One region of the Ferrimonas sp. genome, then DNA from elsewhere that is predicted to be linked to it. Evidence: predicted binding sites of a transcription regulator. Region 1 holds the regulator's gene; the other holds the start of a gene.
What was found. The regulator sigma-54, encoded in region 1, starts transcription at its own class of promoters, with help from an activator protein. The targets are predictions, from matches to a motif close to GTTGGCACGNNNNTNGNNT.

Region 1 (14,904 bases):
GTACAGCTGATGGTGCTGACCGGCATGCCGATCCTGTTTACCAGCGGTTTCGTCTGGCCCACGGACAGCATGTCCGCCCTGCTCAGTGGCCTGTTTGCCTGGTTGCCGGCCCAGCCGGCGATGATCGCCATGATCAAGGCGAACCAATTGAATTTGGGGCTGTCTGGATTGGGGTACGAACTGTCTTCCCTGTGGCTACAGGTGCTAGCATGGGGCATCCTGGCCCTGCTGGGGCTGAAAAGACGTCAGGCATTGGGCAGCCATGATCCCACCGACGTCTGATTCGTATCATGTTGTTTTGATTAACAAGGAATCGTGATGAACCGCCGCTATCTTGGATTATTGCTGCTGGCCTTCGGTGCCAGCGCCAATCAGCCCGCCATGACCTTTACCCCCTACACCGTGGCCTTTCCCTCGGCCTCCCTCGAGGACAATGGCAAAGTGGGCCAGGAGATCTACGGTTTTACCCTGGATAAGGGGGCACGCCTCAACGACCAGTGGCTGATGAGCTGGCAGCTTGAGGGGGCCTACAGTGACTTTGATTTCAACCGCAGTTCATTGATGGATGGACGCCTCGAGGCCTGGGATAACGTCAAGACCCTGGGGGTGGGGGTAAACTTCACCAAGCCCAACCGCAGCGGCCTGACCTGGTTCCTGGGGCCGAGGGTACAGTGGTCCTACGCAGACACCGCCTCGTTTGGCGACGGCTTCGGGTATGGTCTGCTGGCGGGGGCCAGCTATCCGGTCAGTGAGACCCTGACCCTGGGCTTCGGTGGGGGCTACTTCAATGACCCCTATGATGTTCGCTGGATGCCGGTGCTGTTCATCAAATGGCAGATCACCGACAAACTCCGTTTGGATAACCCCTTCGAGCCCGGCTTCGCCGGCCGCGGAGGCCTGGAGCTCTCCTACCGGTTAAACCCCACCTGGGAGTTCGGTGCGGGTATGGCCTATCGGACCCAGAACTTTGCCGTGGACGAGGGGGGCATTGAGATTGAGCAGCCTCTGAGTTTCCTGCGGGGCAGCTTTACTGCCGAAGGGGGCTGGCGCCTGTCCGCTTACCTGGGTCATCGCTCCGAAGGGGAGTTCTCCCTGCGCGGCCCCGATGGCGGGGAGAAGCGGGACCTGGCTTCAGAAAGCGCCTTTGGCGTGGTGGTGACCACTCACTTCTGAGGTGGCTTAGCGAAAAAGAAAGGAGGGAGGCCTGTGCCTCCCTCCTGATACTCGTATCTACTCTTCCAGGTACTGACGCACCAGCTTGAACAGCTCCCGGGAGGACTTGGGTGGTTTGCTGGCCTTGGCTTCCTTGGCGGCCTGGCGAATCAGCTGACGCACCCGTTGGCGCTCCTCGGCCATGGCGGGAACTTCGGCAAACAGCTCCTGCATGGCATCGTCACCCTCGGCAATCAGCCGGTCGCGCCATTGCTCCATCTTGTGGAACTCCTGGTTGGCCTGGTTGTGCTTGTTGCGGATCTTGTCCAGGGCCGCCACCAGGGGCTCAGGGTCCCGGCTGCGCAGCAGCTTGCCAACAAACTGCAGCTGGCGGCGATGGGCTTCGTTCTTCCCTTTCAGGCGCTGGGCCAGGGCAACGGCGTCCTCCAGCTCTTCGTCCATGGGCACCTTGGCCAGGTCGTTTTTACCCAGGGCCACAATCTCGTTGCCGATCTTCTGCAGCTGTTCCGCTTCCCGCTTAAGCTCCGACTTGCTGATCCACTCCTCTTCCTGGAGCTCCGGTTCCGGGCGTTTTGCTGCCATAGTTACTCTCCTCAAAATCTTGTCCGCCTATTCTAACAGGCTCTGAAGCGTCATGCCCCTATCGGAGCGGGGGCGGGGTTTGCTATCCTTTCTTGCAACTGAATTTTATGGAATCGACGAGTGACTCAAGTCAGCATTGAAGCCCAGCGTCAGCAGCTGGAGGAGGCGGTAGCCCTGGCCCTGGACGAGGCCAAAAAACTGGGGGTGTCCGCCGCAGAGGTGGCCATCAGTAAGCAGCAGGGATTGAGCGTCTCTACCCGCATGGGTGAAGTGGAGACCGTAGAGTTCAATAAGGACGGTGCCCTGGGCATCTCCCTCTACCGCGAGGGTGCCAAGGGCAATGCGTCTACCTCGGATCTCAGTGCCCAGGCGATCGTCGATGCGGTGCGCGCCGCCGATGGCATCGCCCGCCACACCACGGCAGACCAGCACAATGGCCTGGCCGAGGTCGAGCTGATGCCCACCGAGTTCCCTGACCTGGATCTTTACCATCCTCATGCCCTGACCCCGGAGGAGGGGATCGATCTGGCGGCCCGCTGTGAACAGGCGGCTCTTCAGAGCGAGCATGGTATCGAGATGTCCGATGGCGCCAGCTGCAACAGCCACGCCGGCATCAAGGTGTATGGCAACAGCCATGGCTTTATCGGCAGTTATGCCTCCTCCCGCCACAGCCTCTCCTGCGTGCTGATCGGCAAGGATGAGCAAGGGATGGAGCGAGACTACGACTACACCGTGGGACGCCGGTTTGCCGACCTGATGAACCCGGAAGAGCTGGGCGTGAGTGCCGCCGCCAAGGTCAGCGCCCGCCTGGGGGCGCGCAAGATCGACACCTGCGAAGTGCCTGTGCTGTTCTCTGCGGAGACCGCCACCGGCCTGGTGGGCCATCTGGTGGGCGCCATCAGCGGTGCGTCACTCTATCGTCAGTCCTCTTTCCTGCTGGACAGCCTGGGCACTCAGATTCTGCCCCAGTGGTTCTCCATCGAAGAGAACCCCCACCTGCCAGTGGGCCTGGCCAGTGCTCCCTTCGATGGGGAGGGGGTGGCCACCCGCGCCCGGCAGATTGTCCGTGACGGCGTACTGGAGTCCTACCTGCTGACCGCCTACTCTGCCCGTCGCCTGGGGATGACCACCACGGGTCACGCTGGTGGCATCTATAACTGGCAGCTGGCCAGCAATGGGGGGGACTTGGCTTCCATGCTGAAGCAGATGGGTACCGGCCTGTATGTGACCGAACTGATGGGCCATGGTGTGAACGGGGTGACCGGGGATTACTCCCGCGGCGCCGCTGGTTTCTGGGTGGAGAATGGCATCATCCAGTATCCGGTGCACGAGATCACCATCGCCGGCAACCTGAAGCAGATGTACCGGGATATGGTGGCGGTGGGTACCGATGTGGATCCCCGTACCAGCATCAAGACAGGTTCCATCTTGCTGAGTGCCATGAAGGTCGCCGGCAACTGATCGGGGCTGGTGTGCCAATGAGATAAAAAACCGGAGCCAGGCTCCGGTTTTTTTATTCTGATTCGTCGAAGCGACCGCTGAACAGCTGGGTGACCGCTTCCAGGGCGGGCTCGGCGTCCTGGCCCTCGCAGATCACCGTCACCTCCTGCCCCTGGCAGGTTTGCAGCATCAGCAGGCCCAGCACACTGTCGGCACTGGCGCTCTGGTCTCCGTGGATCACCTGGATACGGGCGTCGTAGTTATGGGCCAACTGCGCCAGCCGGGTGGCGGCGCGGGCGTGCAGGCCCAGCTTGTTGACGACTTTAAGGGTTCTTGTCAGCTTCACGTTTGTCCAGTTCACGGTGACGGACCGAGGTCTGCTTCTGTCGCTGACGGAAACGTTGCTCCAGCTGCTCGGCGATGTAGACACTGCGGTGCTGGCCACCGGTACAGCCGATGGCGACGGTCAGGTAGGCGCGGTTGTTGCGCTCCAGCATCGGCAGCCAGTTGAGCAGGAAGTTCTCAGTGTGTTCGATAAAGCGCGCCACTATCCACTCCTTGGCGAAGTAGCGCTGCACCGGTTTATCCAGACCGGTGAGCGGTCGCAGGGCGGGATCCCAGTGGGGGTTGGGCAGGAAGCGTACGTCAAACACGTAATCGGCATCCTTGGGAATGCCGTGTTTAAAGCCGAAGGATTCAAACACCAACAGCAGCTCCCGCTCCGCCTGACCCAGCAGGCGGGTGCGCATCTCATCGGCCAGCTGATGGACCGACAGGCCGTCGGTCATGAAGCTGTGATCGGCCAGGTCGCGAATGGGGGCCAGCAGTTGGGTCTCTGAGGCGATCGCTTCCGCCAGGGAGGTGCCGCTGCGCGACAGGGGGTGCAGCCTGCGAGTCTCGCTGTAGCGCTTGATCAGGCTGGTGTCTGACGCGTCCAGGAAGTAGATCTGTTTTTCGATGGAGTCCGGCAGGTGCTTCAAAATCTCCGGGATCTGTTCCGCCTGGTCAGGCAGGTTGCGGATGTCCAGGCTGACTGCCAGGGTGTCGCACTGATCCAGCATCTCCTCCACCAGGGAGGGGAGCATCACCGCGGGCAGGTTGTCGACACAGTAGCACCCCAGGTCTTCGAGGACCCGAAGTGCGACGGATTTGCCGGCACCGGAACGTCCGGAGAGGATGATCAGCTTCACGAGGTCACCAGGGCATAAAGCTCCGAGTCGGTACTGCATTTACGCAGGGCCCGGCAGGTCTCTTTGTCCTGCAGGGTCTTGGCCATGGCGGCCAGGGTGGCCAGGTGCTCCTGTACCGCGTCCTCGGGGACAAACAGGGCAAACAGCAGGTCCACAGGCTTGCCATCGATGGCGTCGAAGGGGATCGCTTCGTCGCACTTGATGAACACGGCAATGGGGCGGTCGATGTTGGCTAGCCGGCCATGGGGCAGGGCGATCCCCTTGCCGATGCCGGTGGTACCCATCTTCTCCCTGGCCAGCAGGCTTTCAAACAGCTGCTGGGGGTTCAGGTTGCCGTGATGCTCGCCCGCCAACTGGGAGATCATCTCCAGGGCGCGCTTCTTGCTTAGGCCCGGAGCGGCGATGGTGGCGCACTCCGGGCTGAGTAACGTGGATATGTCCATGATTAATGGCGTGAAATTTTCTCTTTGTGCTTGATGACCTGACGGTCCAGCTTGTCGATAAGGCCGTCGATGGCCGCGTACATGTTGTCGTGGTGGTGGGTCGCGTACACTTCGCGGCCACTCAGATTCAGTTTGGCTTCGGCGGTTTGCTGTGTTTTCTCCACATTCAGCACCACGTAGACGTTGGAGATATGGTCAAAGTGGCGCTCCAGCTTGTCGAACTTGGTGTGCACATAATCTCTCAGAGCGGTAGTGATCTCGACATGATGACCGGTCAGATTGATTTGCATATAGGTTCCTCCTTTTTTGCTGGTTACAGCTGTTTCCGCTGATTGGATGGAGCAATGCCCAGGGCTTCCCTGTACTTGGCGATGGTCCGTCTCGCCACCTTGATGCCCTGTTCTGCCAGCAGCTCCGCCATTTTACTGTCACTGAGAGGTTTCTTAGGATTCTCTGCAGCAACCAATTTTTTAATTAAAGCACGAATTGCCGTGGATGAGCACTCGCCGCCACTGTCTGTGCTGACGTGGCTGGAGAAGAAGTACTTCAGCTCGAAGATGCCACGGGGCGTATGCATATATTTCTGGGTGGTCACCCGGGAGATGGTGGACTCGTGCATGTCCACCGCTTCGGCCACATCGTTGAGCACCATGGGCTTCATCGCTTCGTCGCCGTATTCCAGGAACCCCTGCTGGAACTGGACGATGCAGTTGGCCACCTTGAGCAGGGTATCGTTGCGACTCTCCAGGCTCTTCAGGAACCACTTGGCTTCCTGCAGGTGACCGCGGACGAACTGGCTGTCCGCCTGGTTGCGGCTGTTGCGGCTCAGGGCCGCATACTGCTCGTTGATGCGGATCTTGGGCATGGTGTCCGGATTGAGCTCTACCACCCAGCGCCCCTTGCGCTTGGAGACGGCCACATCGGGAATCACGTACTGGTCATTGTCGCTGACCAGGGCGCTGCCGGGACGAGGGTTGAGGGTCTGGATCAGATCCATCGCCTCCTTGAGCTCCTCCTCCTTGAGGCGGGTCTTGCGCATCAGTCCGCGGAAGTCGCGGTTGGCCAGCAGATCCATATTTTCCTGAATCAGCATCTTGGCCTCAGCCAGCCAGGGAGTCGCCCCATCGAACTGACTCAACTGCACCAGCAGGCACTCCGCCAGATCCCGGGCACAGACGCCCACAGGGTCGAAGCGCTGCACTCGCTTGAGTACCGCCTCCACCTCGTCCAGCTCGACCTCGTCGTCGCCCATGGCTTCGAGAATATCCTCGGCAGTCTGGGTCAGGTAGCCGCGTTCATCGGTGGCATCGATGATGGCCACCGCGATGGCGCGATCGGTATCGGACATGGGGGTCAGTTCCATCTGCCACAGCAGGTGGCCCTGAAGGCTGTCACCGGTGCTGCCCTGGAAGGGCATGTCATCCTCCCGACTGGCCATGGGGGCCGGGGAGGATGTGTAATATTCATCCCAGGAGGCGTCGACCTGAAGATCATCCGGCATGTCGGTCTGACTCAGGGCCTCGCTGGTGTCCAGACTGGCGGCTTCCGGGGCGGGCTCGAGCTCATCCCGGGAAGGGGCATCCGGGGTGTCGGGGACGGCTGGGCTCAGATCCTCCTCGACTTCAAGCAGGGGGTTGGCATCCAGGGCCTCCTGAATCTCTTGTTGGAGATCCAGAGTCGACAGTTGCAGCAGGCGAATGGCCTGCTGCAGCTGCGGGGTCATGGTGAGCTGCTGTCCCAGCTTTAGCTGTAGAGAAGTCTTCATTTACAACAACCTGTCCTTATTCCTTCTTGTTTTTTCCGGTTGTATTCCTGGTCGGGAGTTCAAATTACTATAGCTTGAACTGGTCGCCCAAGTATACCGAGCGCACCAGCTTGTTCTCGAGGATGGCGGCGGGTTCGCCCTGGGCGATCAGCTCGCCGTGGCTGACAATATAGGCGTGTTCACAGACGTCCAGAGTTTCACGGACGTTGTGGTCGGTGATCAGTACGCCCAGGCCGCGGTCCCTCAGGTGCTGGATGATCTTCTTGATGTCGATCACCGAGATCGGGTCGACGCCAGCGAAGGGCTCGTCGAGAAGGATGAATTTGGGATCGGCGGCCAGGGCCCGGGCGATCTCCACCCGGCGGCGTTCGCCGCCGGACAGGCTCATCCCAAGGCTGTCGCGGATGTGGGTGATGTTAAACTCTTCCAGCAACTGCTCCAGTTTCTCCACCCGCTGGGACTGGCTCAGCCCTTTACGGGTCTGCAGCACCGCCATCAGGTTGTCGTACACAGACAGTTTGCGGAAGATGGAGGATTCCTGGGGCAGGTAGCCGATCCCCTTTCGGGCCCGGCTGTGCATCGGCAGCAGGGTGATCTCCTCACCGTCGATGAGGATCCGCCCCCGGTCGTTCTGCACCAGGCCCACCACCATGTAGAAGGTGGTGGTCTTGCCGGCGCCATTGGGGCCAAGCAGACCCACGATCTGGCCGGTGCTGACCTCAAGGCCAACATTCTTGACCACTTCCCGGCCCTTGTAGGCCTTGGCCAATTTCTCTGCGGTCAGGGTTGAGCGGGTCATTGCTGCTTCTCACCCTCTTTCTTCTCCTTGGGCTCGGCCAGGGATTTCAGGTCGGCTTCCGCGGGCTGGAAGATGGTGGTGATCTGCTCATCCTTGTTGCCTTCGGCCACCAGCATCTGCTTCTCCAGATCGTACTGGATGGTGTCGCCCTGAACCAGGCTGCCGGACTGGCGCATCTCCGCTTTCCCTTTCAGTGTAAGGATGCGTTTCTGGATGTCGTAGCGAATTTCGGCGGCTTCGGCCTGGGCCAGTTTGCCGTTCTCCATCATCTGTTGGTAGGTGGCGGGAGAGCCGGAGGCGATCAGGGTGGTCACCACCTTGTCGTCGGTGGCTTCGGCGCGCAACTCGTCGGCGTTGATCAGCAGGGTGCCCTGGGTGATGCGCACCCGGCCGGAGTAGATCAGCATGCCGTTAGGCAGATCCGCCCGAGAGTTGTCGGCTTTGACCTCCACCTTTTCGTGAATGTCGCTGTCCAGGGCTGTGGCGCCGGTGCTGCCCAGCAGCAGCATGGCAGCCAGAAGCAGTTTAAGGGGTTTCATAGATGGCATTTACCTGACTCTTCAATTCAATCCGGTTCAAATTCAGATCCGCCCACAACCCTTTGGCGGTGATGTTAAAGCCCTCGCCATTGCCTTTGATCTGGCGGTTGGAGGTCATGATCATCGTCTCCAGGTCCAGTTCCAGATAGTCGGTGGTAATGGTCTTAAGTGGTTCGTTGGGCTCGATGGCTGTGATGATAACATCATTTTCCAGTACCACGTGGCGGCCGTCACTGAGTTGCCCCTGAGTGGCCTGTACCCGCCACTGACCCTGGCTGTCTTCAGGGTAGAGCAGATAGTCCGGCTCCTGCAGGCGGGTGAGGGCCAGGGCCTGGTAGTGCTCCATCTGTTCGGCATTGATCTCGGCACTGAGGCGGCCTGACTCTGAGTAGATGCGGCTGCGCAGATTCTTGGCGACGAAGTCCGGCTGGTAGCTGGGTTTGACGTCCACCTGTGCCTGGTCTTTCATCACCATGGATCGCCAGGTCAACAGGATGGCGGCACCAAACAGGATGGCAATGGCTATCCCTTCACGCTTCATACGCTCATCCCTTTGGCATCCTTGAAGGTGCCCTGGGCTTCCATGATCAGATCGCACAGCTCACGGACGGCACCAAAGCCGCCACGGGTGCCGGTGACCAGGTGCGCTTGGCGCAGCAGCAGCGGGTGAGCGTCATTGACCGCAACGGACAGGCCGGTGAGCTCCATCACCGGGGCGTCCACCAGGTCATCTCCGATGTAGGCACACTGCTCGTCCTGCAGATCCAGGGCGGCCTTCAGCTCTTCATAGGCGCTGACTTTGTCCTCCACCCCCTGATAGATGTGGGCGACGCCCAGGGCGCTCATGCGATTTTGAACAATTTCGGAGCGGCGGCCGGTGATGACGGCCACCTGAACACCGGTGCCCTGCAGGGCTTTGATGCCGAAGCCGTCTCTGGTGTGGAACGCCTTGAGCTCCTCGCCCTGGTTCCCCAGGTAGATGCGGCCATCGGAGAACACGCCGTCCACGTCGCACACCAGCAGGCGGATGTTGGCGGCTCGGTCCAGATTCTCCTGAGAGACGGGGCCATAGAGGGTATCGATCATGGTCATCAGAGTACTCCCGCTTTGAGCATGTCCATCATGTTGAGGGCGCCGACGGGGCGGCCCTGGTCGTCAATGCGTACCAGGCCATTGATCTTGCGCTCCTCCATCAATTTGAGGGCTTCGGCGGCCAGGATGTTGTCCGCCAGGGTAATGGGGTTGGCGGTCATCACCTGGCCTATGGTGCTGTTGTGGATCTCCACCCGGGCATCCAGCACCCGGCGCAGATCGCCGTCGGTGAAGATGCCGGTGAGACGCCCCTGATCGTTGACCACGCAGGTCATGCCCAGCCCCTTGGCGGAGATCTCCAGCAGGGCTTGTGACAGGGAGACCTTCTCCTCCACACAGGGCAGGTGCTCGCCTCTGTGGGTCAAATCGTCGACGCGCAACAGCAACTTGCGTCCCAGGGCGCCGCCGGGATGAGACAGGGCAAAATCGTCGGCGGTGAACCCTTTGGCCTGCAACAGGGCGACCGCCAGGGCATCCCCCATCACCAGGGTGGCGGTGGTGGAGGAGGTGGGCGCCAGCCCCAGGGGGCAGGCTTCCTTCTCCACCTTGATGCACAGGTGCACCTGGGCCAGCCGGGCTAGGCTGGAGTCCGGCTTGCCGGTCATGGCGATCACCGGGATGCCCAGACGGCGAATCACCGGCATCAGGGTCATGATTTCGCTGGCCTCGCCGGAGTTGGAGATGGCCACCACCACATCCTGCTCGGTGAGCATCCCCAGGTCGCCATGGCTGGCCTCGCCGGGATGGACGAAGAAGGAGGGGGTGCCGGTGCTGGCCAGGGTAGCGGCAATCTTGTTGCCCACGTGGCCGGATTTGCCCATCCCCATGACGATCACCTTCCCCTGGCAAGCCAGGAGCTGTTCACAGGCGGCCACAAAGCTGTCGTCGATGTATTGCTGCATCCCCTGCAGGGCTTCAATCTCCACATCGATCACTTCGCGTCCCCATTGACGCAGTTGAGAGGGGTTGGTCATGGTGTCGCTTTGCTCCTTTAACCCGCCTGACTAAACAGCATGCCCTGATAGGCAATAAATACAACCAGAAGGATAAGTCCTTCGATGCGTCCCAGTATCTGACGTTTTTTCATCCACAATAGCAGCAGAGGCGCCAGGCTGGTGGCCAGCATCATATAGAGGTCCCGGCCGGCGGCGTTGGCATCCACCTGGCCCGGGGCCAGCAGTGCCGGAATCGCCAGCACCGCAAGAATATTGAACAGGTTGGACCCCACCACGTTGCCAATGGCCAGGTCGTCTTCATTTTTGAGGACGCCGGCGATGCAGGCGGCCAGCTCCGGCAGGCTGGTGCCCACGGCGATGATGGTCAGGCCGATCACCAGATCGGACATGCCAAACCATTGGGCAATCCCCACGGCGCCGTCCACCATCCAGCCCGAGGCCAGGGGCAGCAGTGCCATACCCAACACCAGCCAGAACAGGGCTCTGGGGGTGGAGAGATCTTTGGGGATCTCATCGTCGCTCTCTTGAGCCAGGGGGTCTGTGTCCCGGTTCTGCCAGGCCTGAATGCAAAGAAACCCAAGAATGGCCACAAAGGCCACCAGCAGAATCAGGCCGTCGCTGCGGCTCAGCTCCAGGTCGCTGAGCAGGTAGCCGGCCAACAGGGTACCCACCATCATCAGCGGCATTTCACGCTTGAGTGTGGTGCTGCTGACCACCAGGGGGCGCAGCAGTGCGGTGGCGCCGAGGATAAAGGTGATGTTGGCGATGTTGGAACCGAGAACGTTACCTATGGCGGTATCTCCGCGCCCCTCCAGGGCCGCGGTGGCGGACACCATCATTTCGGGGGCAGAGGAGCCCATGGAGACGATGGTCAGGCCAATGATCAGCGAGGGCAGGCCCAGGTTGCGGGCAATGCCGGCGGCGCCGTAAACAAATCGGTCGGCGCTCCACACCAGCAGGGCAAGCCCGCCGGCCAGAAGTAACAGGTTGAGCAACATGGTTGAAAAAATGCCTGGCAGTATAAGAGGCGCATTGTCGCCCGAACATTTTGAAAAGAAAAGGGCGTCCCCCGTTGTTGAGTGCAAAATTTGGGGTGGATAAACTGGGTTCAGTGCCCGGCAAAGGCGAAAATCGGCTTCGCCGTACTGAAACTCTAGAGACCCAATGCTGTCTGAACTGAAACTGAATCGTGGGGGAAGGGCGCTGTTTTGTTGTTAAATTTTTTCCCATTTCTTGGTAATCTGACCCATTACGATCTGAAGTCGTGTCTGAAATTAGGGAATGACGTTCTAAGTGGATACTCAACACAACCTGATCGAGGTTGAGGGGCTGACCTTCAGTCGCGGCAGTCGCCGCATCTTCAAAGGGCTGGACCTGGTGATCCCCAAGGGGAAGGTCACGGCCATCATGGGCCCCAGCGGCATTGGTAAAACCACTCTGCTTAAATTGATTGGCGGCCAGCTGCAGCCGGATTCCGGACGGGTGCTGTTCGACGGTGAAGACCTGCATCAAGCCGGTCGCCAGGATCTGTTTAAGATGCGCCGCCGCATGAGCATGCTGTTCCAGTCCGGAGCCCTGTTCACCGACATGTCGGTGTATGACAATATCGCTTTCCCTCTGCGCGAGCACACTCAGCTGAGTGAATCATTGATTCGCAAACTGGTGCTGATGAAGCTCGAGGCGGTTGGGCTGCGCGGGGCAGCCGGCCTGATGCCGTCGGAGCTTTCCGGCGGCATGCAGCGTCGTGCCGCCCTGGCCAGGGCCATCGCCCTGGAGCCGGAACTGGTGATGTACGATGAGCCTTTCGCCGGTCAGGACCCCATCTCCATGGCGGTGCTGGTGAAGCTGATCAAGGAGCTGGGCCAGTCTCTGGAACTGACCTCCGTCGTGGTGAGCCACGACGTACAGGAGGTGCTTTCCATCGCCGATTACGCCTATGTGATTGCCGATGGTCAGGTGATAGGTGCAGGTGACAGCCAGAGCCTGTTGTCCAACGAATCCCCTCAGTTGAACCAGTTCCTCAAGGGACTGGCGGACGGTCCCGTGGCCTTCCATTATCCGGCTCGGGACTATCAACAGGAGCTGATGCACAAATGATTCTCGAATCCGTTGCCCGGCTCGGCGCTGCGGGGCTGGATAAGATCAGCTCTCTGGGCCGGGCAGGTATGATGCTGTGGGGTGCCCTGGTGCACCGCCCTCAGCCAGCCAAGATGTGGCCGCTGCTGGCGCGCCAAATCTACAACGTGGGGGTACTCTCCATGTTGATCATCCTGGTGTCCGGCCTATTCATCGGTATGGTGCTGGGCCTCCAGGGCTACACCATCCTGGTGGACTTTGGCACCGAGGACAGCCTGGGCCCCATGGTGGCCCTGTCCCTGCTGCGTGAGCTGGGCCCGGTGGTGACTGCCCTGTTGTTCGCCGGCCGTGCCGGCTCCGCCCTGACCGCCGAAATCGGCCTGATGAAGGCGACCGAGCAGCTGGCCAGCCTGGAGATGATGGCGGTGGATCCCCTGCGCCGGGTGATTGCGCCTCGATTCTGGGCCGGGGTGATCTCCATGCCTCTGTTGGCACTGATGTTTGTAGCCGTGGGTATCTGGGGTGGACACTTGGTGGGCGTGGAGTGGAAGGGGATCGACGACGGCGCCTTCTGGTCCATCCTGCAAGCCTCGGTGGAGTGGCGCCAGGATATTGTGAATTGTCTGATTAAATCTGTCGCCTTTGCAGTGGTCGTAACCTGGATTGCCACCTACAAGGGCTACAATGCCGTCCCCACGGCCGAAGGATTGGGAAGAGCCACCACGGACACCGTAGTGCACGCCTCCCTGGCCGTATTGGGACTGGATTTTCTGCTGACCGCATTGATGTTTGGAAACTAGCATGACGAATAGAAAACTGGAGTTGGCCGTAGGTGCATTCCTGGCGGCTGGATTGATCGCCTTCCTGGTGCTGGTGTTCAAGGTAGCGGACATCGATCCCCGGTCTCACACCAACGTGTATTACCTGACCGCCAAGTTCGACAACATTGGCAGCCTGAAGGAGCGCTCGCCAGTGAAGGTGGGCGGCGTGGTCGTGGGCCGGGTGGCCAAGATCGATCTGGATCCTGATCTGCTGATCCCCGAGGTGACCCTGGCCATCGAGACCCGATTCAATCAGTTCTCGGACAACAGCAGCGCCTCGATTCTGACCTCCGGCCTGCTGGGTGAGCAGTACATCGGCCTCACCCCTGGATTCATCGATGATGAGTCGGAAATTCTGGAGGATGGTGGGCGTCTGGAGGACACCCGCAGCGCCATGGTTCTGGAGGAACTGATTGGCCAATTCCTGTATAGCGCCGGTAAAGAGTAACGGAGGAGCCGATGATCAAACGGATTCTACAACTGGGCCTGGTTCTGCTTGTGGCGGCCGTGATGCCGGCCAAGGCCACCAGCTACACCAACCCCTATGTGATGATGCAAGAGGTGGCGGATAAGGCGTTTGGCCGTCTCGCCCAGGAGCGCGGCGAACTGGAGCAGGACCCTGCTAAGGTGCGCGCCCTGATCGATGAGGAGCTGCTGCCCTACATCGACTACAAATACGCTGCCTATAAGGTGATGGGCCAGCAAGCCCGCAGCGCCACCAAGGAGCAGCGTCTGGCGTTTACCGAACAGTTCAAAGAGTACATGCTGGCGACCTTCGCCAACGCCTTTAATAAGTACAATGATCAGACCCTGGAGTTTGCCCCTGAGCAACCCTATGGGGATGCCAAGATCGTTGCCATCAACGTGAAATTGATCGAAGAACGTCGTGAACCGGTGGATCTTCAGTTCAAGGCTCGCAAGAACAAGAAGGGCCATTGGAAAGTCTTTGATCTGGTTGCGGAAGGCATCAGCCTGCTGGCGTCTCAACAGGCTGAACTGGGCGGATTGATTCGCCAGAACGGCATCGAATCTGTCACTGCACAGTTGGCGGAGCGCAATCGACAGGGTATTGTTGCCACCACAGGACAGAGCCAATGAGCGCAACCGCCACCATCCAGGACACCCGCCTATGCCTTAACGGCCGGCTGGATCTGGACTCAGTGCCCTACTTTTCCAAGCCGGGGCATAACCCCCTGACTGACGCCGTTACCGAGCTGGACTTGAGTGGCCTGAGCCACTGCGACAGCGCCGGGGTGGCCTTGCTGTTGCAGTGGGTTTCCGAGGCCCAGGGGCAGGGACGGAGCCTCAGTCTGGTGGCGGTACCGGCTAAGGTAAAAGCGCTCTTCGAGCTCTACGATATCGAATTCTTAACACTCGCCTGAGGGCGAGAGGGAGAGGGAAATGCAGAACAGTGAAGTGGCCGATCTGTTGAAGGGCACCATGGACCTGGACGAGGTTATCGTGACCTCAGAAGGTACCCATTACAAGGTGATTGCCGTGGGCGACGTCTTTGACGGAATGAGCAAGGTGAAGCGCCAGCAGGCCGTGTATGGCCCGCTGATGGAGAGGATCACCGACGGCACCCTGCACGCCTTGACCATCAAGGCACTCACGCCAGCGGAGTGGCAACGCGAAAAGATGTTCAACCTCTGAGTGTGATTGATTCAGCGTGGATAAACTGCAAATTCGGGCAGCCGGCCCCTTAGCCGGCGAAGTCACCATCTCTGGTGCAAAAAACGCCGCTCTCCCCATTCTGATGGCCACGGTGCTGGCGGATGATGAGATGCGTATCGGCAATGTTCCCGCTCTGAGAGACGTGAACACCAGTGCACAACTGCTGCGTCAACTCGGTGCAGAGGTCAGTGAACTGAAAGAGGGCGTGATTGCGATCCGCCCTCAGACCATAGATCAGTATGTGGCGCCTTATGACCTGGTGAAGACCATGCGCGCCTCCATCATGATTCTCGGTCCGTTGCTGGCCAAGTTTGGTCGCGCCGATGTCTCTCTGCCCGGTGGCTGCGCCATCGG
Region 2 (14,904 bases), on a different contig from region 1:
CCGGTGCCCACTGCCAGATGCTGATGGGCATCAGTCGGTCCGCGGCCCAGCCTGAATTGACCGCCACTGCGGCCTACCGGGCCGGGGATCCCGCCGTCGAGGTGTGCGCCCTGCCCGGAGTATTCAGCCAGGGCGAACTGGATGCAGGCACCGCCCTGCTGCTCGAACACCTGCCGGAGCTGAAGGGCCGGATTCTGGATTTTGGTTGTGGCGCCGGCATCATCGGCACCGCCATCAAGGCCAGGGCCCCCCAGACTCAGGTGGAGATGGTGGACATCAACGCCTTCGCCCTGACCTGCAGCCAGGCCACCCTGGCCGCCAACGGCCTGGAGGCAAGAGTCTACCCCTCCGACGGATTCAGTGATGTGGAGGGGGAGTTTGATCTGATCATCTCCAACCCGCCCTTCCATCACGCGGGCAAACAGACCTTTGCCACCGCCGAGGCCTTCATTGCCGGTGCCCGCAAACACCTGAAGCCCGGTGGGCAACTGCTGTTTGTGGCCAATCACCACCTGCCCTACGGCGACGCCCTGGAAAAGGCCTTCGGCAGGGTCAACATCGCCGCACAGGATAAAAAGTTCAAAATCTACTCTGACCATAGGACGTGATAACCCTTGCTGTGTGGCTTTGCGCCAACCTGCAACGCTGCCTGCATCAGGATATTGGCGCTCCCCTCAATGAGTGAGTAACACGTAACAGGCGGCGCCCTTCGGGGCCGGGGATGACGACAACCACTCGGCGTCGCTCGATCTTGATTTAGACCCACTAGACCCGCACTCGAACTCCTTGATTGGTTGCCGTCATCCCCGGCCAAACTCCAAACAGCAAGGATCACCACGCCCTGGCGTTTCAGATTAAAATTTGCTCGAACGAAAAACTAATTGGATAATGGTGTTGACGGGGCGCGGAATCTCTCTATAATGCGCCCCCGTACCGATGAGGAAATGCAGAGCAGAAGTGGCGGAATTGGTAGACGCGCTAGCTTCAGGTGCTAGTGTCCGCAAGGACGTGAGAGTTCAAGTCTCTCCTTCTGCACCACTCATCGATACCACGGCTAAATGCAGAAGTGGCGGAATTGGTAGACGCGCTAGCTTCAGGTGCTAGTGTCCGTTAGGACGTGAGAGTTCAAGTCTCTCTTTCTGCACCATTCTCTTTTGAGATGGTAAGCCGACAAAAAATAAGACCTGAATCGATTATTCGATATTTGCAGAAGTGGCGGAATTGGTAGACGCGCTAGCTTCAGGTGCTAGTGTCCGTTAGGACGTGAGAGTTCAAGTCTCTCCTTCTGCACCAAATTTTTGAGCCCTGACCCATGGTCGGGGCTTTTTGCTATTCCCCATTGTCAACAATCCGGTATACTCGCTGAACTCGCCTAATTAGCAAAAGTAATGGCGCAATGATAGGACCGGACCTCCTCTTTTTCGACGAAGAACACCAGACCCTCTGTGTGGATCTCACCCCAGAAAAGCATGCCCTAGTGGAACTGGGCCAGCTTAAGTCTCTGGTGGACGACTCTCCCTATCGCCAGTGCGCCTTCCTCGACAACGACGTCCGCAAGGCTCTGCAGTTGTTGAAGCATCAGGCCAAGGGCGCCAACAAGGCTCAGGTACAGCGAATCCCACTGGCGATGAAGCTGGATGGAGAGTGCAAGCTCAACCTCTCCACCGACAAGATGGAGGTAACGGCCACCCTGACCTCACCCCAGGGTGGTCGCCGTATCGGCTTTAAGGAGCTGGTACAGGAGCTCCAGACACTTGCCATCCAGAACGGTCTGCTGAAAAACGCCATCAACACCCTGTTGCAGCAGGCGGAGTCCGCCTCTCCCGGGGAGAGCATCAGTGCCACCATCGCCAAGGGTAAACCCGCCCAGAATGGCCGGGATGCCCAGTTGGAACGCCTGGTCAAACTCAATCGAGAAAGGCTGATGGCCCCTAAGATCCTCGACAACGGCAAGGTGGACATGCGCGACCTTGGCGAGATTGTCACCGTCCAGGCTGGCGACGAGGTGATGCGCAAACACGACGCCGAGCCCGGTGTCGACGGCTACAACGTTATCGGTGAGGTGCTCAAGGCCAAACCCGGCAAGGACCGCAAACTGAAGGCGGGTAAGGGCACCACCACCGCCGACAACGATCCCAACCTGTTATTGGCCAGCTCCGACGGCCAGCCCAAAGAGACCAAGGATGGGCTGGAGATAGTCGAGGTCCTGACCCTGAAAGACGTCAATGTCGGTACCGGCCACATCAACTACCACGGCAACGTCGTCATCAACGGCAACGTGGATGAGGAGATGCGGGTTCAGGCCGGCGGCGACATTACAGTCAATGGTTTTGTGGATGGAGAACTGCTTAAAGCGGGCGGAGACATCGTCGTGGGTAAGGGGGTAATCGGTCGCCTTGTCGACAACAGCAAACTGAGCACCTCCCTGGAGGCCGAAGGCGAGATCCACCTGGCCTTCGCCCAGTACGCCCACCTCAAGGCGGGCGGCGACATCCTGGTCCAGACCCAACTGGTTCATTGCCAGTCCCACAGTGGCAATAACCTTACCGTCGGGGTACCCAACGGCAAGAAGGGCGACATCGTCGGCGGCCTGACTCAGGTGACCTATTCGGTGAACTGCATCAACCTGGGCTCCCGTGCCGCCACTCAGAGCCGCATTCGGGCAGGCCTCGGGGTACAGCACCTGCGTGCCATGGCCAAGGAGTATCACCAGAAAGAGCAGTCTCTGCTGGCCCAAAGCTATAAGCTGCGCCAGGCGGTCAACAAGGCCTCCATGGCCAAGGATAAGAGCGACGAGGAGCGCAAGAGGCTGGTGGCCCAGTTCACCCAGGCACAGCAGCAGAACAGTGCCAGGCTTGCCGAAGCCCAACTGCTGCTGTCGGAAACCGACCAGAAGCTGGCCAGCTTCTTCAATCGGGTCGCCGTCAGTATCAGCCACAGTCTCTATCCCCAGGTGGAGGTGGAGATTGGCACCCAGCACCTCACCAGTGCCAGGGAGTATGGCCCCAGCAAGGTATTCAACGACGGCAACACCATTCAGGTCGAGCCCCTGGTTAACCCCAACAACTAGAGGTCGTTGATCTTTCTCGACCTTTTTACTAGGTGCGGCGCGCCAGACTCTAGCCTGTAAGCTGGCACCCCTTTTGCTTCACAATGGGGAATGCCCGTATCCGCCAATTTTTCGACGCGAGGACTCACCACCATGGGAAGTCAGGATTCTCAGATCCATACCCTGACCAACGCCCCTCTCTACAAACTGGCGCTGTGGCTCCTGGTCACCAGCCTGGCCCTGCTGTGGCTGCCGGTTAAGTGGGCCCAGTCTCTCTACCTGCAACAGTGGGTAACCGACTACGCCTCCTGGTTGGGTCTGGCGGTGGTGGCCAGCTGCGCCTATCTGGCCACTCTGGCCGGACGCCTGATCTTCGGCCGCATCATGCAGCAGCGACTTGCCGCCCAGCAGAAGCTGCTGATGGAGGAGAAGGTGCAGACCCTGGACAATACCGAGCGGGCCATCTTACGTGAATTTATCCTGCAGGCTCGCGGAAGCGTGCCCATGCCTTTGAATCACCATGGCGTCAGTGCCCTGGTGGAGTCAGGCATCCTCGCCCGTGCGGGTTCAGTAGAAGAGTACGCAATTGAAGGGCCGGTGGCACCGCTGAAGATCACCGCCATGGCCAGGGGGAAACTGACTCGGAAGGTACTGAGGCTGCCCGAGGGGCAGCTCAGCGAAGAGCAGAGAGAGCGGCTGCTGGCCAGTCGACCCGAATTCGCGGCCAATCTGACCCGAGGCAGCCGCCACGCTGCCTAAGGGGCTGTCATAACCTAGAACACAGCAGAGAGGTCGTGCTCCTGCTCGAGAGCAATCAGTTGCTCTTCCACCGCCTTGATCACCCGGTCGCGGGATTCAGGGGTCAGACCCACCCGCCAGTTCAGGGTCCCGGTGATCAGTGCCAGGCTGTCATACAGCTTTTGGATCTGATTGAAATTCAGATTCTGGGCGATCATCGGATTGTTGATCATGGTCGTCGCACCACGCTGGCACGCCACCATGGTGGCATGGGCCACCTCGATCTCCTGATCATCGGACACCAGCTGCCCTTCAATACGCGCCGCTTCCACGACCCGCTTGGCAGTAGAACAGGCCTGATCCACAAACATCTGCATCTCCTGCAGACGGTAGTCACTCACCTTATCCACGATCCCCTCGGCACCGGCCAGGGCGTTAAAGCCCAGAGACCAACTGGTGTGGGCCACGGCCATGGCACCATAGAGGTGCATCGCCAGCCAGCGCTCGGCGTGGTTGAGGTCCGCATTCATCAGCTCAGGCTGACGTTCGGTCAACAGCTCCACATGCTTGGCGAAGATGGCGACCAGCAGATCCTCTTTACAGTTAAAGTGCTTATACAGCGTCCCTGCACTGCACCCAGCACGGGGTGCCAACTCGGAGAAGCGGAAAGAGACAATACCCTGCTCCTTCACCAGACTCTCCCCCAATCGCAACAGTGCCTGGTCCCGTTGGCGGAAACGGGCGTGCACCGGCGAAGCCCAATGGCTAGAATTGAGCCCGGACTTAGCTTCCTGCTCCATATCAATGAACTCCTTAAAACGCAAATCTGGACCCACTGTACGCCTGAAAATCACGCTCGAATGTTAGCTACGCCACGTTTAATGAAAGCCAAAAACAAAAAGTTTGAGCGTTAGCACGTTAACTTTAAAAATTCAGACATAATCGACCTCCTGCCCTGGAGCCCCGATCTCATGGTGATCGCCCAATTTGGCACACTGAATGCCAATTACTGCAAATCTGCCTTACACCGATAACAGCAAATCCCGCCCCAATGGGGTTCAACGCCCCATTCTGGCGCAGAGTCAACAGTGACTGAAATCACTTCGGGTCAATCAAGCAGGGATCCCACGAAGGATTAAAATAGCACGCCACTTATTTAATTAACATATTTCTCAGGACGTTAACCCAGTGAGATTTTTAATTAATTCCCTACCTCATATTCATCCAGACAATTTATTCCACCTTTCCGTTTAGTCAATTAGACGTTTTGATTACTGGGTCATAAATAGCGGTAATTGGAATGACCCATCTCCGTCACAGCCGCCCGACGCAACTGTGTGGAAACCGTGATGCCTCCGTGAACACCTGTTGAGAGCAGCTTCCCGTGTTGGCATCACTCAATCAGATGGCATTTAAACCCCAGGCTTGCAAAAAATGTTCAGGGGCACCATCCCAGGCTGCCTGCAGGGCGGGCCAGCCCCTCTGATTCCAGCCTCTGCAGCAGCGGCTGGCCATCCAGGGTGACATCCGCCACCATCCCCTGTTCGGTGAGGGCCATCCCCTCCAGGGTCATCACCTGTCCCGCCAGGCGCTCATTGAGAAACACCACCAGGGCCCGGGCCAGATTGCGCTCCAGGGGGCAACGCCCCGACACCGAGGGCAGCCTCATCCCCCGGGGGGTAAGCAGCACCTGAGGCTCGATGCCTGCGGGGCGCGCCGCCAGGGCGATCCAGAGTTTGTCGCCCTCCATCCCCAGCACCTGCTCCACCCTGGCCTGATCCGAAGCAAGAGCCGGCAGAGGCAGTTCCGACGGCGGTGGACTCGACGCTGCTTCGGCCGGGGCTCGGACATGGTCAACCTGGCCCTGCAGCCCAACACAGCCCGCCAGAGCCAGTATCAACAGCAACGCCGTTTTGCGCGCCATGGCACTCTCCTTGAAATTGCACCTCTTCCGCCAAGATAACCAATTCCCCACAGCGGTGCCTCAGAAAACGTTTTTTTCACGCCCCGGTGGGTATGCTATGCTGCAACCAATATTGTTGCAGGTGAAACAAAAATGAGTCAAACCCCATACCAGTGGAGCCTCTACCTGGTGCTCAGCCTTACCCTGGGATTCGCCTTGTTCCTAATGGGCAGCGACACCCAGGCGCCCTTTACCACCCAGGCCGAGCTGCATCGCAGCGTCGCCAACATCGCCCCGGAGGTCTCCGGTAACCTGATCGCCGTTGAGGTGCGCAATGGCCAAAAGGTGTCCGCCGGCAGCCACCTGATGACCCTGGACGACCGCAGCTATCAGCTGGCGGTGACCCAGGCCCAGGCGGATCTCAAGCAAGCCCAACAGGATCACCTGGCCCGTCAGCAGGAGCTGGAGGTGGCACGCCTGACCCTGGCGCAGAAGCGTCAGCAGGCCAACAATGATCAGCTTCGTCTTGAGCGCCACCAGACCCTGGTCAAGCGCGGCCTGGTGACCCAGGAGCAACTGGATGACTCGGTGAACGCCGCCACCATCGCCGACGCGGCGGTGGCCGCCGCCATGGCTGAAGTCCACCGGCTTCAGGCCCAGCTGTCGGAGCAGGATGGGGACGCCGCCATCCTGCTGGCTCAGGCCAAACTGTCCAAGGCGGAGCTGGATCTGCAGCGCACCCGCATCCTCTCCCCCACCGAGGGCCGGGTCACCAACCTGCAACTCAGTGAGGGCAGCTACCTCAGCGCTGGCACCCCGGTGATCTTCCTGGTGGACGGCCAGCGCCCCTGGGTCTACGCCGACTTCAACGAAAAGGGCGGCCGTTACCTCCAGCCGGGCCAAGCCGTGTGGGTGGTGTTCGACGCCCTGCCGGGACACCGCTTCCAAGGCGAGATCATCAACCGGGATCAGGCGGTGTACGACGCCTCCAGCGATACCGCCGGCCTGGCAGATGTCACCAACGACAACCGCTGGATCCGCGAACAGCAGAAGGTGCGCACCCGCATCCGGGTGGCGGATCTGGATCCCGCCCTGATCTCCGGTGCCAAGGCCAGCGTCATGGTGCGCCGGGACGACAGCCTCTGGGGGCAGGTGGCGGGCGCCTGGATGGATGTGATCGCCCTGTTCCGCTACATCTACTGAGGCCGACATGAGCCAAGCCACCGACTGGAACCAGGTACTGCGCATCACAGGCACGGTCACCCTGTGCATGCTGCTGGGGCGCTACCTGGACTTCACCTCGCCGGTCTACCTGGCCCTGTTTCCGGTGCTGGCGGTCACCAAGGCCAGGGACTACTCCTGGGCAGGCCTGGTCAGCCAGTTTTTCCCCGCCCTGCTGGCCAGCTTTGCCGCCCTGATCACCGTGGAGTTGTTCAGTGACCACCCTTACGTGGTGTGGGCCCTGAGCCTGCTGCTGTTCGATCAGTTGCGCAAACGCGCCACCCAACCCGCCCGCATCGGCGCGCTGATCATGCCGGTGTTCAACTGGGTGATCGTGGTGGTGTTTGCCCAGGGCGGCAGTTTCGACATGGTCAACCGCTTCAAGGAGATCCTGCTCTCGATGATCATCACCCTGGTGGTAATGAAGCTGTTTGCCATGCTGTTCCCACCCGCCCCCACCCCAAAAGGTGCTCCGCCCCTCGAGAAGCCGATCAGTTATCGGCAGAGGCTGAACTTTGTGGTATTGCTGGGGCTGGGTCAGGGATTTCTGATGATGGTGGATATGCTGTCGGCCACCTTCTGCATGGTACCGCTGATCCTGGCGGCCGCCCAGGTCAGCCACGACAGCTACCTCAAGGTCCTAAGAGTACGCTTTATCACCCAGGTGGGCGGCTGTGCCCTGGCGATGATCTTCATGGTGCTGCTGCTGGGCCATCAAACCATGATACCCTTCTACGGGCTGGCCCTGGGCCTGCTGATTCTGGCCATCGCCTATCAGATTGGCTCGACTCAGGGGCCGGATAAGGATCTTCATGGGGACGCCCTGCTTGGGGTCGCCCTGCCGATCCAGCTCTATGTCGGCCCCAACCAGTTTGGCCTGGCGGACACCCTGCAGCGGGGCTGGCAACTGACCCTGGTATTACTGCTACTGCTGACCCTGGGAAACCTGCTCTACCATCAGAGGCATCATGAACAGAACCATCACCGCCATTCCGGAGCTGGATAACAGCCTGACCTTCATCATGTCCCTGGCCCAGAAACAGTACCGGGCCATCTGCACCCAGAGATTGCAGCAGGAGTTTGATATCACCCTGGAGATGGTCGGCGCCATGAAGGTACTCAACCACCTGGGCTGCATCCCCCAACAGCAACTGGCGGACGTGCTCAAACGGGACAGGTCGGTGACCAAACGGCTGGTGGACAACTGCATCAAGCGGGGCCTTATCCGCGCCGGTAAGAGCGACGCCAACCGCAAGGCCCGCATGCTCAGCCTCACCGACGAGGGAGAACGGGTCAACCTCGCCTGTACGCCCCTGCTCAAGCAGGTCCAGGCTCAGTTTTTCGAGGGGGTCAGCGAGCAGGAGCAACGCCTGCTCAGGGGGATCCTGGAAAAGCTGGTGCGCGAGGATGTGCGCACCCAGTAGCGCCATCCATGGCGACTCACTGAAGGGGTAATCAGTTCAACTTGATCTTGGGCAGGGCACCGTCCGCCCTGCTGAGCGCACCCGGTGCGGTCTCCAGCAGCTTCGGCGGGCTCTTATGGCCACAGCACTTGCTGGACTTGGGCTTGCAGGGACGCCCCTGGGCCGCTTCGGTCAGCGGGTTGGTGGCGATGCTGCCGTCCAACACCTGGGCGATGGTGGCGCCCCGGGTCAGTCGCTCCACCTCGATGCCGGCATTGAGCAGACGAGCCAGGGAGCGCTCGCCGATGTTGCGCAGCACCACCTTGGTGACCTGCATCTCCTTGAACACCTTAACCAGGCGCTTCTTCTGACCGCAGCCACCATCCTGGCTGTTGTCGATGCGAATCAGCTGACCCTCATCGCTGTAGACCGCAAAGGCGTTGGCCTTGGCGAAGTGTCCGGCCACCCGGGCCCGGTCGGTTACTGGCATGGCAATGGCCATAACTATTGCTCCTCTTGTTCTGCTGGGAAGGGCAAGCTCGACTCCATCTCCAGCGCCTGGCCCTGAACCAGGGCAGACACCACCTTACGGCGTGCCGAAGTCACTATGTTGCCCAGGGTCTGCCGGGATACCCCCATCGCCTCCGCCGCCTGCTGCTGGCTCATCCCCTCCATGTCGGTGAGGCGCATCGCCTCAAGCTCATCGGCGCCCAGGGGCACCTTGGTCAGCTCCTTGCCGGGCACACCATTGGGTTTGTACAAGCTGTAAGGGGCGCAGCAGCGCACCTTGCGGGTGAGTTTGGGTCTGGGCATATCCACCTCGTATCTGGCATATGCCAATAACCTTAGCGCGAGTAATTGGCATATGCCAGTTATTCAGTAAAAAGGGTGATGCGGCTAACGACCTGGGTTCAACGGAAACGACGGCGGGGGAAGGGGGTGGCCACCGCCAAAGCAGGGGTGGCCATAGGCATCAGTTGCCGGCGTTGTGGTGGTCGCTGTGGGCCGGGGTGGGATGGCTGTGATCGCTCTCCAGCTCCCGTTTGGGGTGGATATGCAGATGGCTGTGGGTGTGCTGATGGGGATGGCTGTGCATCACCGCCTCCAGCAGCTCCCCCTGCTGCAGAATCACCGCCCGATTGGCCAGCTTCTCGATCACCGACTTGTCGTGGGACACCAGGATCATCGCCAGGTCCAGCCCCTGAAGCCGCTCCAGCAGTCGCTGCTGTGCCTGCTCATCCAGGCCGTTGGTGGGCTCATCCAGCAGCAACACCTTGGGACGCATCGCCAGCACCGACGCCAGGGCCACCAACCGCTTCTCTCCGCCGGAAAGACGATGGGTGATGCGATCGGCGAAGGCTTCCAGTCCCAGGCTGGCCAGGGTCTCCCTGGCGAGGGCGGTGGCCTCCTTCTGCTCCATCCCCTGGTTCAGGGGACCAAAGGCCACATCTTCGATCACCGTCGGGCAGAACAGCTGGTCATCGGAGTCCTGAAACAGCAGCCCCACCTGGCTGCGCATCTTGTGAAAGTCCGCCTCGTCACGACAGGGCTGGCCAAAGGCCAGCACCTGCCCACTGCGGGGGCGCCGCAGCCCCACCATCAGCTGCAGCAGGGTGGACTTGCCGGCACCGTTGCCCCCGACCAGGGCCAGGCGCTCACCGGGGTTCAGGGTCAGATTCACCCCTTGGAATACGGGACGCTCTCCGTAGCCGAAGGCCAGATCGCGCAGTTCAATCAGTGGGTGACTCATAACTGGGTCTCCAGCAGTTTCAGGCTCAGGGCCAGGGAGGTAAACAGGGCCAGGTGCAGGCTGTCCATCGCCTGCCACTCCCCTTTGTGGATCAGGTAGAAGCGCCCCTGGAAGCCACGACAGCGCATCGCCGCCAGCACCCGGGTAGAGCGCTCCATGGAGCGGATCAGCAGCATACCGATCAGCCAGCCCAGGGTGCGCCAGGTATGCAGGTTACTGCCAGGCTTGAAGGCTCGGGCCCGCATCGCCTGACGCAGGCGCCGGTACTCCTCCAGCAGCACAAACAGGTAACGCACCGTCATCAGGAACAGGTGCACCAGCTTGTCCGGCACCCCCAGACGAGCCAGGGCGTGCCCCAGCCGTTCGGGCTCCATGCTGCCCAGCAGAGTGAGCATCCCCACTACCATGGTGTTAGCACGCAGCAGCACCACCAGGGCCCGCTCCAGACCCTCGGCGGTCAGGGTCAGCCCCAGCCCCTGCCACAGCGGCTCTCCGGGCAGGGTAAAGGGCAGGGAGATCAGCAGCAGAATCATCAGTCCCTCCACCGCCAGCAGGCGTTTGAGCAGGGCTTTGAAGGAGAGACCCACCAGGGGCACCAGGCTCAGGGCAAACCCCAGAGAGAGGGCCAGGGGCAGGGGATGACTCAATCCCAGGGTCACCGTCAGCAACACCAGGGCGCACAGCACCCTCAACCTGGGGTCACTGCGCTCCAGCCAGCGGGGCTGCTGGCTTTTAAGCCAGAGGCCGTCGTTCACCGGCGTCCCCGCCACCACATCGCCACTCCGGCGATGCCAAAGATCATCCCCAGGCCGCCGATGATGTCAGACAACCTGGCCCTGTCCTGGGCCTGTTGCAACTCCTGGCGCAGGGGACCCACCTGACGGGCCACCGCCTGCTCAATCATCGACAACAGCCGTTGCTGGTCCACCGCCTCCGGGACACTGGCCTTGCCGGGCTGAGGCGACGGCGGGGCGCCCTGAAGTTCACTGGCACTCACCGGCCAACGGATCTGGTGACCATCGCCGGTACCCACCAGCAGCTCCAGATCCCTGGGCTCGGCGGGATGATAGACAAACTCCCCCTGCTCATCCGGGGTCAGGGTGGCCAGCAGGGAGCCGTCGAGGGCCAGCACCTGGACACTGGCCCCGGTGGCCGGACCGCCGCCGGCAAAGTAGACACTCCCGTGTACCCGGCCTCCTTCACCATAGGCAAACACCTTCAGCAGGTGTGCCTGGGCGGCACAGCTCATCACCAGGGCCAGGCCTAGAATCCAAGATCTCATTCGTTCTCTCCCGGGGTCAGCAACTCGGGTGCCACCCGTTTCATAAAGCTCAGTGCCCAGGCGGTCACCGCCGCTTCGACCAGCAGCAGGGGCAGGTAGGTCACCAGGATAACCCGGCCCGCCGGCAGGTATTCGGGACCACTGGCCATCAGGGACAGCATCACCATCACACCGGTGAGCCCCACGCCCAGGGCACCGGCGGCGGCCCCCCAATAGAGCACAGCTCGTCCCTGGGCCGCGCGCAGTCCGGGGGCGATAAACCAGGCGCACAACAGCGCCGGCAGCGCCAGATTCAGGGCGTTGACCCCGAGCACCGACAGACCACCATACCCGAAGAAGACCGCCTGCATACAGAGGGCCACCAGCAGGGCAGGCACCGCGGCCCAACCCAGCAACACCCCCATCAGGCCGTTGAGGATCAGGTGAACACTGGAGGGGCCCACAGGTACCGTCACCAGGGAGGCGACAAAAAACGCCGCCGCCAGCACCGCCGCCTGGGGGATGCGGTCGTAGTTCATCCGCTTCACCGCCACCAGGGTCAGGCCTGCGGCCACCACACCTGAGGTGGCCAGTACCGGCAGAGAGAGTACCCCGTCTGGGATGTGGGCCATGGTTATCTCCTACTTCATATCCCGGGCATGAACCCAGATGAGGCCGCCGAGCTCCACGGGCACCTGCTGGCCCTCGGGATTGGTCATCGGCTTATCGGCTTCCAGCAGGGCAGCAAAGCCCCACCAGCCGGATCTGGGCATCGCGTAGCTGAACGTGCCATTGGCGTCCGCCTTGATCACCTGGGTGACATAGCCGTCGGAAGGGGCGGTGACACTGCCGTCGTTGCGCCACTCCACCTCGACTTCGGCGTAGGGAACCGGCTCACCCTGGTGGCGTACCACACCCTGGAACAGGTTACCGGTCCACAGGCTGTAGGGGCGGCTCAGGGGCTCAATCTCCACCGGCAATCCCACCGGCTGATCCCAGCCCTCCAGGGCACCGAAGCCGTCCACCACCACCTTGGTGTAGTGGATGATCATCTTGCCCTCACCGGGCTCCCAGTATGGCGCGGGCTCCAGATAGAAAAGGTAGTCGCCGGGACGGGTAACCCGATAGTCCGCCAGATAGGCCTGCTTGCCATCCACCTGGGTCGGGGTGAGGCGTTTCATCAGGTCCTGCTTGCCCTGGGGGCCGACCACGCCAAACTGCATCGGCTCACCCATGGCCATGGCGGGTCCGCGTTCCATGGGGTGGGTAAAGGTCAGCGCCAGCTGCACCTGACCACCGCTGGCGGCGTTCAGGGAATCGGACTGGGGGATCAGTTCCTGGAAGTGGGCACTGACGGCACCGCTGAGGAGAGAGGCGGTCAGCAGACCGGCGCGAAGAAACTGGGACATGGAACGCTCCGTCGATGAGTAAACGAGCAAAATATTACTCATTTAAAAATCGTCATACAATCGATCCGCGCCCACTCTGAGAAGGAACCACCCTAAGTTTGATCTGCCGCAAGCTTAGGCTGGGATCACCAGGCTGCACTTGTGACAACAGCAGCGATTGCGCCCCTCGCTCTTGGCTTCATACAGTGCCACGTCCGCCATCTCCAGCAACTTTCTCGCCGGGTCACCCAGGGTGGGCACCATGCTGGCCACCCCCACGCTGATGGTGACGTTCTCCGCCGTGGGGGAGCTGCGATGCGGCTTACCCAGGGCATCGACACACTCCCGGATGCGGTTGGCCACCTCCATGGCGCCATTGCAGTCGGTTTCCGGCAACAGCACCGCAAACTCCTCGCCACCGATGCGGGAGGTCTTGTCCATGGCACGCATGGGGATCTTCACCAGGGTGGAGGCCACCTCCCTCAGGCAATCGTCCCCCAGCTGGTGGCCATAGGTGTCGTTGTATGCCTTGAAGTGATCGATGTCCATCAGCACCAGAGAGAGGGCGCGCTGGTTGCGGCTGCCCCGTTTCCACTCCTCGTTAAGCAGTTCATCGAAGCGGCGCCAGTTCAACAGGCCGGTGAGGCCGTCGGTGGTGGAGAGCATCAGCAACTGTTCGTTGGTCTCCTCCAGCTGCTGCTGCAGCTCCTCCAGCTCCACCAGCTTGCGGTCGAACTCCTGGGTCTTGTCGGAGAGGGCCTCCCTCTGGGCAAACAACTCGAGAAACACCCCAACCTTGCTGCGGAACATCATCGTGTTCAGCGGCTTAAGCAGATAGTCCACCGCACCGGATTCATACCCCTTGAAGATATGCTCCGACGCCTTGTAGGAGGCGGTGACGAAGATGATGGGGATGTGTTTGGTCTTGCTGTTTCCCCGCATCAGCTCCGCCACCTCGAACCCGTCCATCCCCGGCATCTGCACATCCAGCAGGATCAGCGCAAAATCATGATCCAGGGTGTGGGCCAGGGCCTGTTCGCCTGAGGTGGCACGAACCAACTCGGCATTGAACCCCTCCAGCAGCCCTTCCAGGGTCAGCAGGTTCTCGGGTCTGTCGTCCACTATCAGTATCTTGGGAGTGCCCATAACTAGTCGCTACTCAGTGAATTTAAAAAGTGGCCGATCTCATCCAGGGGCAGCTGATGGTCAACCTCGACCCGCTCCAGCACCGCCATCGGCATCTGTGGCGCTTCCGCGCTCTCGGGGCTCTGTACTACCAGCAGGCCGCCCCGTTGTTTTATCCTTTCCATTCCCGCGGCCCCGTCGCTGTTGGAGCCGGTAAGGATCACCCCCACCAGGCCCGGTCCATAGGCGTCGGCGGCGGTTTCAAACAGCACGTCCACCGCCGGCCGCGAGAAATTGACCCTGTCCTCGGTGCTCAGGGCCAGGGTGTGGCTCAGCTCCACCATCAGGTGATAGTTGGGCGGAGCAAAATAGACGGTACCCGCTTCGATGGGCTGCTTATCCTCCGCCTCATACACTGGCAGGGCGCAGCGCATGCTGAAGTGGATGGGCAGGTAGCTGTCGGACACCGGGCCCACGTGCTGGACGATCAGCACAGGCAGGGGGAAATTGCCCTTCAGCTTGAGCAATATCCTCTCCAGGGCCGCCAGACCGCCGGCAGACACCCCGATAACCACAGCCTTGTAGTCAGAGTCCAACTCCATCCTCTCCCCTATGGCAGGCGCTTCTTGCGATAGATGCGCTCCCGCTCAGACACCACTTCGAACTTGTCCGCCACCTCGGAGAAGCGGATGCTCTCCTTGGAACCCAGACAGAGGAAACCGCCGGGACAGAGGCTGTCATAGAACAGCTTAAGCACCTTGCTCTGCAGCTCCCGATTAAAATAGATCAGTACGTTACGGCAGAAGATCAGATTCATCTCGCCAAACACACTGTCGGTCACCAGGTTGTGGGAAGAGAACAGCACCTTATCCCGCAACCGGCTCTTGATCACCGCGCTGTCGTAATCCGCGGTGTAGTAATCGCAGAAGGAGCCTGTGCCCCCCGCCTTCTGGTAGTTGGCGGTGTACTCCCGCACCAGGTTCATGGGGTAGATCCCCTGACGGGCCCTCTCCAGAATCCGCTCATTGAAGTCGGTGGCGTAGATCTGCACCCGCTCCTTGAGCCC

Region 2: a site for sigma-54 is predicted at 3,131-3,149, ahead of ACN0RV_RS06310 (superinfection exclusion B family protein). Genes of this name have one in related genera too.

What each region holds. Positions count from the first base shown of each region.
Region 1 is NZ_JBLXDO010000001.1:339,838-354,741, forward strand. It holds gene ACN0RV_RS01575 (ABC transporter permease) at 1-282, shown strand, start outside; gene ACN0RV_RS01580 (hypothetical protein) at 319-1,173, shown strand; gene yjgA (ribosome biogenesis factor YjgA) at 1,231-1,755, opposite strand; gene pmbA (metalloprotease PmbA) at 1,876-3,216, shown strand; gene ACN0RV_RS01595 (HPr family phosphocarrier protein) at 3,269-3,541, opposite strand; gene rapZ (RNase adapter RapZ) at 3,519-4,385, opposite strand; gene ptsN (PTS IIA-like nitrogen regulatory protein PtsN) at 4,382-4,828, opposite strand; gene hpf (ribosome hibernation promoting factor) at 4,831-5,118, opposite strand; gene ACN0RV_RS01615 (RNA polymerase factor sigma-54) at 5,142-6,593, opposite strand; gene lptB (LPS export ABC transporter ATP-binding protein) at 6,661-7,392, opposite strand; gene lptA (lipopolysaccharide transport periplasmic protein LptA) at 7,389-7,931, opposite strand; gene lptC (LPS export ABC transporter periplasmic protein LptC) at 7,918-8,472, opposite strand; gene kdsC (3-deoxy-manno-octulosonate-8-phosphatase KdsC) at 8,469-9,017, opposite strand; gene ACN0RV_RS01640 (KpsF/GutQ family sugar-phosphate isomerase) at 9,023-9,997, opposite strand; gene ACN0RV_RS01645 (calcium/sodium antiporter) at 10,015-10,977, opposite strand; gene ACN0RV_RS01650 (ATP-binding cassette domain-containing protein) at 11,273-12,076, shown strand; gene mlaE (lipid asymmetry maintenance ABC transporter permease subunit MlaE) at 12,073-12,855, shown strand; gene mlaD (outer membrane lipid asymmetry maintenance protein MlaD) at 12,857-13,324, shown strand; gene ACN0RV_RS01665 (MlaC/ttg2D family ABC transporter substrate-binding protein) at 13,336-13,974, shown strand; gene ACN0RV_RS01670 (STAS domain-containing protein) at 13,971-14,258, shown strand; gene ACN0RV_RS01675 (BolA family protein) at 14,278-14,529, shown strand; gene murA (UDP-N-acetylglucosamine 1-carboxyvinyltransferase) at 14,546-14,904, shown strand, end outside.
Region 2 is NZ_JBLXDO010000004.1:189,746-204,649, forward strand. It holds gene ACN0RV_RS06285 (methyltransferase) at 1-608, shown strand, start outside; tRNA gene ACN0RV_RS06290 (tRNA-Leu) at 952-1,038, shown strand; tRNA gene ACN0RV_RS06295 (tRNA-Leu) at 1,061-1,147, shown strand; tRNA gene ACN0RV_RS06300 (tRNA-Leu) at 1,207-1,293, shown strand; gene ACN0RV_RS06305 (DUF342 domain-containing protein) at 1,397-3,070, shown strand; gene ACN0RV_RS06310 (superinfection exclusion B family protein) at 3,203-3,808, shown strand; gene ACN0RV_RS06315 (TetR/AcrR family transcriptional regulator) at 3,823-4,587, opposite strand; gene ACN0RV_RS06320 (hypothetical protein) at 5,226-5,711, opposite strand; gene ACN0RV_RS06325 (HlyD family secretion protein) at 5,844-6,893, shown strand; gene ACN0RV_RS06330 (DUF2955 domain-containing protein) at 6,901-7,917, shown strand; gene ACN0RV_RS06335 (MarR family winged helix-turn-helix transcriptional regulator) at 7,880-8,335, shown strand; gene ACN0RV_RS06340 (NifB/NifX family molybdenum-iron cluster-binding protein) at 8,367-8,816, opposite strand; gene ACN0RV_RS06345 (DUF134 domain-containing protein) at 8,819-9,127, opposite strand; gene ACN0RV_RS06350 (energy-coupling factor ABC transporter ATP-binding protein) at 9,288-10,064, opposite strand; gene cbiQ (cobalt ECF transporter T component CbiQ) at 10,061-10,837, opposite strand; gene ACN0RV_RS06360 (hypothetical protein) at 10,816-11,346, opposite strand; gene cbiM (cobalt transporter CbiM) at 11,343-11,957, opposite strand; gene ACN0RV_RS06370 (DUF4198 domain-containing protein) at 11,967-12,734, opposite strand; gene ACN0RV_RS06375 (diguanylate cyclase domain-containing protein) at 12,849-13,835, opposite strand; gene ACN0RV_RS06380 (chemotaxis protein CheB) at 13,862-14,440, opposite strand; gene ACN0RV_RS06385 (CheR family methyltransferase) at 14,449-14,904, opposite strand, start outside.